DNA from 3 places in the Eubacterium sp. An3 genome. Region 2 is predicted to be linked to each of the others. Evidence: riboswitches for the same ligand, from Rfam matches in the RefSeq annotation. Region 2 holds a riboswitch; each other region holds the start of a gene.

Evidence for each region. A riboswitch is a leader RNA that binds a small molecule or an ion and turns the genes downstream of it on or off. The one in region 2 is predicted to bind thiamine pyrophosphate.
Region 1: another riboswitch for thiamine pyrophosphate. It lies ahead of thiM (hydroxyethylthiazole kinase); the one in region 2 lies ahead of B5F87_RS05700 (thiamine-binding protein).
Region 3: another riboswitch for thiamine pyrophosphate. It lies ahead of thiS (sulfur carrier protein ThiS); the one in region 2 lies ahead of B5F87_RS05700 (thiamine-binding protein).

The regions. Positions count from the first base shown of each region.
Region 1 is NZ_NFIR01000014.1:54,695-58,901, forward strand. Features, by position in the region: gene B5F87_RS12050 (HAD family phosphatase) at 1-420, opposite strand, end outside; gene thiE (thiamine phosphate synthase) at 401-1,054, opposite strand; gene thiM (hydroxyethylthiazole kinase) at 1,066-1,887, opposite strand; TPP riboswitch at 1,973-2,083, opposite strand; gene B5F87_RS12065 (Na+/H+ antiporter NhaC family protein) at 2,143-3,471, opposite strand; gene B5F87_RS12070 (LPS biosynthesis protein) at 3,729-4,052, opposite strand.
Region 2 is NZ_NFIR01000004.1:32,746-36,952, reverse strand. Features, by position in the region: gene B5F87_RS05710 (CobW family GTP-binding protein) at 1-711, shown strand, start outside; gene B5F87_RS05705 (GTP-binding protein) at 731-1,702, shown strand; TPP riboswitch at 1,774-1,880, shown strand; gene B5F87_RS05700 (thiamine-binding protein) at 1,929-2,225, shown strand; gene B5F87_RS05695 (ABC transporter permease) at 2,194-2,985, shown strand; gene B5F87_RS05690 (ABC transporter substrate-binding protein) at 2,972-4,006, shown strand; gene B5F87_RS05685 (ABC transporter ATP-binding protein) at 4,108-4,207, shown strand, end outside.
Region 3 is NZ_NFIR01000006.1:102,816-107,022, forward strand. Features, by position in the region: gene B5F87_RS08035 (DUF368 domain-containing protein) at 1-109, shown strand, start outside; gene B5F87_RS08040 (HAD family phosphatase) at 401-1,069, opposite strand; TPP riboswitch at 1,299-1,404, shown strand; gene thiS (sulfur carrier protein ThiS) at 1,677-1,874, shown strand; gene thiF (sulfur carrier protein ThiS adenylyltransferase ThiF) at 1,881-2,600, shown strand; gene B5F87_RS08055 (thiazole synthase) at 2,657-3,427, shown strand; gene thiH (2-iminoacetate synthase ThiH) at 3,526-4,207, shown strand, end outside.

The DNA of each region.
Region 1 (4,207 bases), on a different contig from region 2:
CTTTCCTTCGCCCACCTCTGAGCAGGTAAATATTTTGCCAAAATAGTCAAGGACTCCCAGACGCCGCAAAGCCGCTTCCACATGGGGTCTCCCGCTGGAGGTGGCGATCACCATGGGAATATTTTCTGCCCTCAGCCTGTCCAGATATTCTCTCACTCCCGGCTTCAGAGGAGCCTCGTTATAATAAAAATCTTCCACGATTTTTAATGTGGCGGCTGCGATTTCTTCTTCCGTCTCGCTAAGCCCATAATTTTCTTTTATGTAGGCCGCTCCTTCCTCCACGGACATCCGTTCCAGTTTCTGCGGGAGATTATTCTCCGCCTCCACGCCAAGACTCTTCAGATAGCGGACGCTGACGTCTTCCCAGATAGGCATGGAATCAAGCAGAGTACCATCCACATCAAATATTGCTCCTGTCATTTAACATCTTCTCCGTCTGTTCCTTCAACTCTTTTGCCGCCGCCTCGATATCCGGTTTTGCAAATATAGCGCTGATCACCGCTATGCCGCAGATACCGCTGCCGGACAATTCCATCACATTTCCTGTGCTGATTCCGCCGATGGCAATGACCGGAATCTTCACCGCCTCACAGATGGCCTTCAATGTCTCGTGACTGACCTCCACGGCATCATCTTTGGAACCGGTCGGAAATACCGCGCCCACGCCCAGATAGTCCGCGCCTTTTTGCTCCGCCAGAAGTGCCTGTTCCACCGTCTGGGCAGACACGCCGATAATCTTGTCAGGACCGAGTTTTTCCCTCACTGCTCCCGCTTCCATATCGCTCTGCCCCACATGAACGCCGTCGGCATCCATAGCCAGAGCAATGTCCACATTATCATTGATCACAAAAGGAACCTGATATTTCTTGCAAAGTTCTTTAATTTCTTTGGCTTCTTCCAGAAAATGCGCCTCATCCAGATTCTTCTCCCGAAGCTGAATAAATGTAGCCCCTCCTTTTATTGCTGCTTCCACATCCTGATACAGCGTGCGGCCTCCCAGCCAGCTTCTGTCGGTAACCGCATATAAAAGCAGGTCTTTTTTATCGAATCTCATAGCTGTCCTCCCTATCTGATTTCAAAACGGGCGCCTTTATCCAGGGTGTCTCCGTTCATATTGTAGATGGCATCGATAATCCGGTTACGGTAAGTGGAATTTCCATCCCCTTCCTGCATCCGGCTCCATCCGATCTCCCCGGCCAGTCCCATGGCGCAGACGGCAGCTGCAGCTGCTTCTGTCTGGTTATCCGGATTCGCTACCAGAAATGCGGTCATCATGCCGGAAAGCTGGCATCCGGTTCCGGTGATTCTGCCCATTTCCGGGCGGCCGTTTCGAATCACATAGCAGACTTCGCCATCGCTGACCAGATCGATGGCGCCGGTGATCGCCACGATACATTCCGCCTTTTTCGCAAATTCTTTAACAAATGCCACCGCTTCTTCAAGATTATCTTCCGTCACGGCATCCGCCACATCGGCGTCCACTCCTTTTGTAGTTCCGCTGCCATGGGCCAGCGTCTTGATTTCTGAAATATTTCCCCGAATGGCGCTAAGTTCCAGCTCCTTCATCAGTTCCACCGCAGTATCAGTACGAAGCGCGCTGGCTCCGGCGCCCACCGGGTCCAGCAGAACCACATGATCAAGAGCATTGGCCCGTTTTCCGGCAGCAAACATTCCCTGAATACTTCTTTCATTCAGGGTACCGATATTGATGTTCAGACCGCCGCAGATGGAAGTGATATCCACCACATCCCTCGGTTCATCAGACATGATCGGGCTGCCTCCGCATGCCAGCAGTACATTCGCCACATCATTGACCGTCACATAATTGGTAATATTGTGAACCAGCGGAACGGTCTTTCTCACATTGTCAAAACATTTTCCAAGCATTACATTTCCTCCTGTTCTCTGATATGCCTGATTGCCCTCCGGGACGCCAAAAGGCGGATATGCCAAACTGACATATCCGCCGAAATTCTTCGTGCCTGTATATCCCTACGTTGGCATTATCCAAATCAGGTAAAGGGTCGAGACGATTCAGTCTCCTCTCAGCCTGCTTGATACGCAAGCTCCCCGTTTTTATTATTACAAACATTTTTATTATACTACTTTTTACCGGTTTTGCAACTGTTTTTCAGACAATTCTTATTTCTCAGCCTTTTCCGGTCTCTTTTTATCCGGCACTAAAAACATAAAAATCAATGAACTGATCAGCAGCATATATGGATAAATCAGATTAGGCATCACATCAAAAGCCGATAATTCACTGCCCAGCTCCGCCGATGCAGACAGAGCGATGAGCATCTGGGCTCCGTAAGGAATCACTCCCTGAAAGATGCAGGAAAATGTATCAAGAATTGACGCCGTATTCTGCGGACTGATTCCATAATCTTCCGCCATATCCTTTGCTATGGGATTGGCCATAACGATAGCTACCGTATTATTGGCAGTTGCGATATCAAGCGCCCCCACAAGCAGACCGATCCCCAGCTTTCCGCCGTTCCGGCTCCGGAAAACTCTTTTTATAAAATGCAGCAGCGCATCAAATCCCCCGTATTCTCCAATCAGGCCTCCGATAGCTGACACCAGAATAGTCACCATGATCGTCTCATACATACCGGCCGCTCCTGAACCCATGTTGGTCAGCAGATCCACACCGGAAACATTGCCCGTCACCAGCATGATGAAAGCTCCCGATACAATTCCAATGAGCAGAACCACAAAGACGTTGATGCCGATGATTCCTCCCACCAGAACAAGCAGATAAGGAATCACTTGAATCAGATTATAATCCTGTACAATCCGCCCTTCCGGCACATTTCCGGAAGTCATAAGAAAAATCACCACCATGGCCGCCAGCGCTGCCGGCAGCGCAATCTTGAAGTTAGCCCGGAACTTATCTCTCATGGCACAGCCCTGCCCGTTACAGGCCGCAATGGTCGTATCAGAAATGAAGGACAGGTTATCTCCGAACATAGCTCCACCTACCACAGCACCTACACAGGCAGCCGCTCCGAATCCGGACGCTTCCGATACAGCCACGGCAATCGGCGTAAGCAGGGTGATGGTTCCCACCGAGGTTCCCATAGCCAGCGATACAAAAGCACTGACCACAAACAACACAACTACCGCATACTGCGCCGGAATCAGTGACAGAAGGCAATAGGCCACACTCTCCGCGCTGCTTCTTCCCACAACGCCCACAAAAACGCCGGCAGCCAGGAAAATAAGAATCATTGTCACGATATTTTTATCACCCACACCCTTTGCCATAATTGCCAGCTTTTTATCAAAATTAAGCTTCGGATTCTGTATACAGGCCACCAGCAATGCCGCCAGAAACGAAACCACAATAGGAACATTATAAAATCCCATCGGTATCTTCATCACATACTCAAACAAAATCCCCAGGCCCAGATACAGCACCAGAAATACCCCGATAGGCAGCAGTGCTTTCCAGTTTTCTTTCTTCATAATAATACTTTCCTCTCTTGCAAATAAATTTAAAAGTAGCACGGCATTTTTCGAAAAAAACAAAGTTTTCCGTCGAAATACTTTATTTAAGAAAGAATCCTGCAGAGCAGGATTCTCCGCCTGCGGCGTCCGAAAAGGCACCGGGATTATTATACCATAAATGCACAGAGATTTATCACTGAAATGGGGATTTGCCGATTTGAATCTATAGGTTTTGAAATTATCCGTAAATCTTTATGCATGCAGATTCACAAGCCCTACTTCACCGTCACCTCTTTCGGCGCCTCAATTTCATTGGCAATGGTGTGTTCTGTCAACTCTGACAACATCCGGATCTTTTTATTCAGCATCGGCCGCATACAGTTTGGCACGTGTTCCTGGTGGGCCCGGTGGATAGCCACGCATTCTTTACAGTTGCCGTGGTAACGACAGGCTTTTTTACAGGGGCAATGATCTTTGTCTTTGTATTCTTCCCGAAATGCCGAGGCAAATTCTTCCTGGATGCGAAGACCTTCTTTCCTGTTGCCTTTGTGAAACTCTTTCATGGCTGCTTTTTCGATTTCATTTCCATCGATGATCATATTTCTACTCCTTTTCTTTGATTCGTGGTTGCTTATTATAAGTCAGGTGCAATGGTAACAACTGTTCCATGCAATATAATAATAACTCCCTGACATCTTGTAAAATAGCGTTTTTACACCTATAATATAGAAAAAAAGAGCCAAAAACTATTTTA
Region 2 (4,207 bases):
AGCACGATCATTTTAAGCCGTACTCAGGATGTGAAGGAAGACAAGCTAGAGAAGACCATTGAATTGATCCGTACACTCAATGATCGTTCCCCGATTGTCACAACTCCGTGGGAGGATATCACCGGGGCACAGATTCTTGAAGTCATGGAAGGAAAGAATGATTTTGCTGAAGACCTTCTTCGCGAGGCGGAGATCTGCCCGGAATGTGGTCATCATCACCATGAAGGCGAACACTGCCACGACCACGAGCATCACCATGATCATGACCACGATCATGAAGGCCATGACCATGAAGAACACCTCCACGATGACGAGCACTGCCATCACGAAGAGCACCATCACGACCATGATCATGAGCATCATCATGATCACTGCGGCTGCGAGGGACACGATCACCATCATCATGGTCATGAGGGCCATCACCACGCCGATGAAGTGTTCACAAGCTGGGGAAAAGAGACGCCGAAGAAATTTACGGAAGAGCAGGTTCGGGGTATTCTTGAGAAGCTGGCTGATGAAGACAGCAGAGAGTACGGTATTATCCTGAGAGCCAAGGGTATTGTGCCGGATGAAAACGGTAAATGGCTGCATTTTGATCTGGTTCCTGGCGAGGAAGAGGTACGGTACGGTGCTGCGGAATATACGGGAAGGATCTGTGTCATTGGTTCTGAGCTGAAAGAAGATAAGCTTGCGGAGCTGTTTGGATTATAGAATCTGACGGAGGATAGTTATGCCGGGAAAGAAAGAAATGGAGATTCCTGTTTATGTGTTTATGGGTTTTCTGGAGAGTGGAAAGACCTCATTTATTCAGGACACACTGGAAGAAGATTATTTTAATAACGGAGAGAGGACGCTTCTGTTTGCCTGTGAAGAAGGCATGGAGGAGTATGACGAGGAGCTGTTGAAGAAGACCAACACTACCCTTGTGTATGTTGAGGAGGAAGAGGATTTTAATAAAGATTTCCTCATCAGCAAAGTGCTGCAGTATTATCCGGATCGGGTGATCATTGAGTATAACGGTATGTGGTCTGTTGAGCGGATGATGACGGAGATGGACGATACGCCGCTGCTGGTGTTCCAGACCATCGTGACGGTCAACGGAGAGACTTTTGATCTGTATATGAACAATATGCGCTCCCTGGCGGTGGAAATGTACAAAATTGCAGAGATGGTCATTATCAACCGCTGCACGGCAGAGATGCCGCGGGCGACCTGGCGAAGAAGCATCAAGGCGGTGAACCGCCGGGCACAGGTTCTGTTTGAATCGGTGGATGATGACGATATGGGTGAAGAGGATGATACGCTGCCTTTTGATATTGAAGGTGATGAGATTCATCTTGAGGATGAGGATTACGGTATCTGGTTTGTGGACGCCATGGAGCGGCCGGAGGTTTATGACGGAAAGACCATGGTCATGAAGACAAGAGTTTTCAAGTCCATCCGTCTGCCAAAGGGTTGCTTTGTGCCGGGGCGTCATGCCATGACCTGCTGTGCTGACGATATCCAGTTTATCGGATATCTCTGCCACACGAATCATGCCAAGTCATCTACCATAAAGTCGTTAAAGAATAAGATGTGGGTGAATCTGACAGCGGAAGTCCGCATTGAATATAATAAGGAATACGGCGAAGAAGGACCGGTGCTCTACGCCAAGAGAGTGGAGGCGGCGGAGCCGCCGGTGGACGAACTGGTTTACTTCTAAAAGAGATAGAAAATCAACGAAAATATACTTGTTTTTTGTTGGGAAATGTACTATACTTACCCCAATTGGATAATATAAATCAGGGGAGTTCATGAGATGAGCTGAGAGTAAGGTGACACCTTAGACCCTTTTAACCTGTTGGATAATGCCAGCGTAGGAAGTATTTATGATGTTTTTTGCGTCCGCATTATGCGGGCGTTTTTTTAGTTCAAAGGAGGAAGATAAGATGAACGCGAGTGTTGCAATTCAGGTTTTACCAAATGTACAGGACGAAAATGAAGTTATCCGTATTGTCGATGAGGTGATCGACTACATTAAGTCTACAGGGCTCAGTTACTATGTGGGACCGTGTGAGACTTCTATTGAGGGTGATTATGATCAGCTCATGGAAATTGTGAAAAACTGTCAGATCGTGGCTGCCAAGGCTGGCTGCAAGGCCATGAACACCTATGTAAAGATTTCTTATAAGCCGGAAGGAGACGTGCTGACCATTGACAAAAAGGTTACAAAACATCACCAGTAAGCTTCCGGCGGCAGCGGCTCTGGCACTCATCGTGCTGCTCTGGTTCATTTTGAGCGAGACCGGCATTGTGCCTGGCTATATGCTCCCGTCGCCGGTGGACGTGGTGAAAGCGCTGATCGGAGATTTTCCAATTATCATGGAGCATGCGCGTACTACGCTGCAGGAAGCGTTTTACGGCCTCTCCATCGGAATCATTCTGGCGTTTATTACCGCTACGCTGATGGATCATTTTCTGATTCTTAACAGGGCATTTTATCCAATTATGATTATTACTCAGACCATCCCGACCATTGCCATTGCTCCGGTGCTGGTTTTGTGGATGGGCTTTGGGATGGCGCCGAAGATTACTCTGGTGGTCATCACTACATTTTTTCCGATCACGGTGGGACTCCTGGACGGATATAAAAGTGTTGACAGGGATTCCATTGATCTGATGCGGGCCATGGGAGCGACAAAGCTCCAGATTTTCTGGCATGTGAAGATTCCGGCGGCCATGCCGCAGTTTTTTGCGGGACTCAAGATTTCCGCCTCCTACGCAGTGGTAGGCGCGGTTATTTCAGAATGGCTGGGTGGTTTTGTGGGACTCGGCGTTTATATGACCAGAGTAAAACAGGCATATGCTTTTGACAAAATGTTTGCCGTCATCATTTTCATTGTGGTCATCAGCCTGCTGCTGATGGCGGTGGTAAATGTGATACGGCGAGTATCCATGCCGTGGATGGCGGTGGAAGAAAGAGGAGAGAAAGATGAAAAAGAATAATTGGAAAAAAGCAGTATCCGTTATGTTGGGGGCGGCAATGCTCCTGGGACTTACCGCCTGCGGTTCCGCGGGCAATGAAGCGTCTTCCACAGGAGAGGACAAAGAACTGACAAAAATTACTTTTTGCCTGGACTGGACGCCAAATACCAATCACACCGGTCTGTATGCGGCTCAGGCACTGGGCTATTATGAGGATGCGGGTCTGGAAGTGGAGATCGTGCAGCCGCCGGAAAATGGAGCGGCAACCATGTGCGCTTCCGGACAGGCGCAGTTTGCCATTGAGGCACAGGATACCATGGCGGCAGCTCTGGATTCCGATGAGCCGCTGGGTATTACGGCCGTAGCTGCAGTGCTGCAGCATAATACTTCAGGAATCATTTCCAGAGCAGGCGAAGGCATTGACCGTCCAAAGGGACTGGAAGGAAAGACTTATTCCACCTGGGAATCTCCGATTGAACTGGCAACTCTGGAGACTGTTGTAAAAGAAGACGGCGGTGATTTCAGCAAAGTGACGCTGATTCCAAATGATATCACCGATGAGCCGGCGGCGCTGGAAGCAAAACAGACTGACGCCATCTGGATTTTCTACGGATGGGGAGGCATTAACGCCGAGCTGCGGGGAATGGATTTTGATTACTGGAACTTCCGGGATATCAATTCCGTATTTGACTATTATACGCCGGTCATCATTGCCAACGATGATTTTCTGAAAGAATCCCCGGATGTGGCAAAGGCATTTCTTTCGGCAACAGCCAAAGGTTATGAGTACGCTGTGGAAAATCCTCAGGAAGCGGCTGATCTGCTCATGGAGGGGGACAACACAGGTTCCCTGTCCGGTTCTCAGGATCTGGTTTATGCCAGTCAGGAATGGATTTCAGAGCAGTATGTGTCCGATGCGGCATCCTGGGGCGTTATCGATCCGGCAAGATGGGACGCCTTCTATACATGGCTCTATGAAAATAAGCTGACCGATAATGATCTGACCGGAATTGGTTATTCCAATGATTATCTGCCGCAGTAAATGCCGCGGTTTATGAATTGGCGCGGTTATGCTGTCCGCCCCTTGGCGGACGGCAGATTATGCGGAATTTCTGAAAGACTGCAATAATAAAGGAAACGATCATGACATTATTAAAAGCAGAACATATCACAAAAAAATACAGCGGAAGAACAATCATTGAGGACATCAGCATCGATCTTCAGGAGGGCGAGCTGGTGTCGT
Region 3 (4,207 bases), on a different contig from region 2:
TACCGTTTCCGTCGGCTCCGCCGTCACAAATATCATCTGCATTGTGGTCGGCATCGTGGCTGCGCTGGCACTGGACGCCTTTAATTCAAAGATTCCGGTGGAGGACTAATCCTGCCGGGTGTATCTAATCCTACCGGATGTATTAAGCCTGGCAGATAAATGAAGACTGACAGGCAGCCCTCATTACAAAATAATGGGCAATAAAAAGACATAATCAAGAGCATAATAAAAAGAGTGAATGTTTCCGTGCATCAAAGAAAATTGACTCCCAAAGGAGTTCTCTGCTTCTTTGAATGCATATAGACATTCACTCTTTTTTATAAATGAACTTTGCAGTTAAGCTTTAGGGTTTCCCGGCTATTTCTTAACTATTCATCTTTATTCGACAGACCGGCTTCTGTTATACCTGCCCTTCTCTCAGCCGCTCCCGCAGATATTCTTTTACTTCGATCAAAGACGGCAGAATACAGCAGGCAAGCTCACGCATCTCCTCATCCGGCTGTTTGATATCCGGCACCATGATGCAGGAAAGCCCGGCCCTCGTGGCAGAACGGACGCCGTTAAAGGAATCTTCCACGGCGTAAGCGTTTTCCGGCTCCACGCCCAGACGCCCGCAGGCTTTCAGATAGATCTCCGGGTCCGGCTTGCTTTTTGTGATGGTATCGCCGCAGACCATCACATCAAAATACGGCAGCAGCCCTGCCTCCCTGATCTCGTCATGGACGATGGCCTCCCTGGAAGAGGTGGCGAGGGCAATCTTAATCCCCTGCTCCTTCAGGAACGACAGAAGCTCCTCCACGCCTGCTTTCTTCGGAAGCTTGCCGCCGCTGGCCCGCTCACGGAACAGGCGAATCACTTCTTTTTCATAAGCATCGTACGGGAAATCCTGTCCGTACACATCAAGAAATATCTCTTTGGTCTCCGCATCATTGACGCCCAGACAAAGGTAATTGGTATGTTCCACATCCGGAATCCCGTCTTTCTTTGTGACATCCACCCAGCACTGTGTTAACAGAGTCTCGGAGTCAAAAATGACGCCGTCCATGTCAAAAACAACTGCCTGAATCATAGTATCCTCCCTGAAATAAATGTATCGTGATCACACTGCTCTCTTTTCGCCGCACCGGACCTTCCGGCCGCCCAAAAATCGCAGTGTTTGCGCCTATCATATCGTGTTTTGGGGGAAAATACAAGACCCACGCTACAATCCTCTCTTTCTCCTGACAAAAGGCAGTCTTTTGATGAAACGCACATTTTTTTCTTGACATTTCTTTAAAATACTTTTATATTAGAAAACGTAAATAAATACGGGGAGCTTGTAAACAGGCTGAGAGGAAGTTGTGAATTTCGACCCGGAAACCTGATTTGGATAATGCCAACGTAGGAATAAGATGACAATTGCGGGAGATGGCAGATGCCACCTCCCGATTTTTGCTTATTATCAGGATATTTACACAATAACATAAGGTAGAACATGTGATTGAACGGAGACAATTTCTGGTTCATGAAGGGGTGCACCACCGCGGGTGTATTCTTTCGTGAACCTTTTTTTATAGGATTTTTACTACAATTCCTAAAGAAAGCTACGGCGCAGGTGCATACGTTATTCTACTGATTTTTTGTTTGAACCAACCCCTTCGGATCCAATCGCACTACCTCAGAAAGGAGGATTCTTTATGATACGGGTCAACGGACAGGAAGAAGTCTGGGAAGAAAACCTGACCATTCAGGACTACATTTCCCGCCACGGCTACCGAACAAACCGTATTGCCGTGGAAAAGAACGGGAACATCGTGCCAAAACGGGAATACGCGGATACCGTGATCGCAGACGGCGACCAGATTGAAGTCGTAAGTTTTGTGGGAGGAGGATGATAGCAAATGGCTGAGTATTTTGACAAATATGAACGAGAAATGACGATTTCAGGGCGGCATCCGGGCAGTCCGGCGCCGATTCCCACCCGGGAAGAGCTTCATCAGGCTCTGGTCTGCCGCCATACCGGGGCGGTGCAGCGCCATCTTTCAAAGGCGTGGGTTGCCATGGCGGGACTGGGCGGCCTTGGCTCCAATATTGCCATCTTCCTTGCCCGCATCGGCGTGGGGCATCTGCATCTCATTGACTTTGACCGGGTGGATATCACAAACCTGAACCGGCAGCAATATTTTATTCATCAGATAGGCATGGCAAAGACCGAGGCTCTGACGGACATCCTTCTGGCCATCAATCCTTACCTGACCATCCGGAAGGATTGTGTCCGGGTCACAAGGGAAAATGTGCCGGAGTTGTTCCGGGATGACACCTATATTTGCGAGGCCTTTGACGTGCCGGAGAATAAGGCAATGCTGGCTGAAGCGGTGCTGGAGCATTTCCCGGAAAAATATCTCATCGCCGCCAGCGGTATGGCGGGCTACGGAGACAGCAACTCAATCCGCACAAGAAAAATCTCCTCGCATTTCTATCTTTGCGGAGATGAAACGGCGGAAGTCTCCGAGGGCCACAGTCTGATGGCACCCCGGGTGGCGCTCTGTGCGGCCCACCAGGCAAACCTGGTGGTGGAACTGATCCTGAAACAGGCAGGAACCCGGGGACAGGGATCATGACACCATCTCCACTCCGCCGGAAAACCATAAAAAACACTAAAAGAAAGGACGAAACAATGACAAAGGATACATGGAAATTAGGGAACCACGAATTTACATCCAGATTTATTCTGGGCTCCGGCAAATATTCCCTGGAGCTCATCAAAGCGGCTGTGGAGGAGGCTGGGGCGCAGATTGTGACCATGGCTCTGCGCCGGGCCAACGAGGGCGGCCTCGCCAACATTCTTGACTACATTCCGGAAGATGTCACTCTTCTTCCAAACACCTCCGGCGCCAGAAATGCCGATGAGGCCGTCCGCATCGCCCGGCTTGCCAGAGAGGTCTGCGGCAGTGATTTCATCAAAATCGAGATCATGCGGGATACCAAATATCTCCTGCCGGATAATTACGAGACAGTTAAGGCAACGGAAATTCTCGCAAAAGAGGGTTTCATCGTCATGCCTTATATGTACCCGGACTTAAATATGGCCAGGGATATGACCGAGGCCGGTGCCGCCTGCATCATGCCGCTGGGCGCGCCAATCGGTTCCAACAAAGGGCTGTGCACAAAGGAATTCATCCAGATCCTCATTGATGAAATTGATCTGCCGATTATCGTGGACGCAGGTATCGGCCGTCCGTCCCAGGCCTGCGAGGCCATGGAAATGGGTGCCGCGGCGGTCATGGCAAACACTGCCATCGCCACCGCCGGTGATGTGAAACAGATGGCCGGTGCCATGAAAAAAGCCGTGGAGGCCGGCAGAGCCGCTTACCTTGCCGGTATGGGAAATGTACGGGCCAAAGGAGCCAGCGCTTCCTCCCCCCTCACCGGCTATCTGAGAGATTAACAGCGAGGAGGATAAGAATGAACACAGAAACTCATATCAACGAAAGTATTTTAAGCGACGAAATCCGCGAACATCAGAAAGAAAACCGCATCGATCACATGACCTATCTGCCGGATATGGAAGACATCGGTTCCGATGTGATGGATCAGGTGATTTCCGCCATGAACGCCTACAATTATGACATTTACACCGAAAACGACGTGCGCCGCGCCCTCTCCCACGACAACCGTTCCCTGGAGGATTTCAAGGCGCTGCTGTCCCCGGCGGCGCTGCCTTTGCTGGAAGACATCGCCCAGGCGGCCCAGGCGGAGACCCGGAAACATTTCGGCAATTCTGTCTGCATGTTCACTCCGGCCTACATCGCCAATTATTGCGAAAATTACTGCATTTACTGCGGGTTTAACTGCCACAATCACATCAAACGGGCCCAGCTCAACGAAGAGGAAATCGAGAAGGAGTTTGCCGCCATCGCCAAAACTGGTCTGCAGGAAATCCTCATTCTGACCGGTGAAAGCCGGAAACGTTCCACTGTGGAATATATCGGCCGGGCCTGTGAAATCGCCCGGAAATATTTCCGGGTGGTCGGTCTGGAAGTTTATCCGATGAACTCCGACGAGTACGCCCATCTACATCAGTGCGGGGCAGACTACGTCACTGTTTTTCAGGAAACATACAACTCTGACAAATACGAAACCCTCCACTTAGCCGGCCACAAACGAATCTTTCCGTACCGGTTTAACGCCCAGGAGCGGGCTTTGATGGGCGGCATGCGAGGTGTGG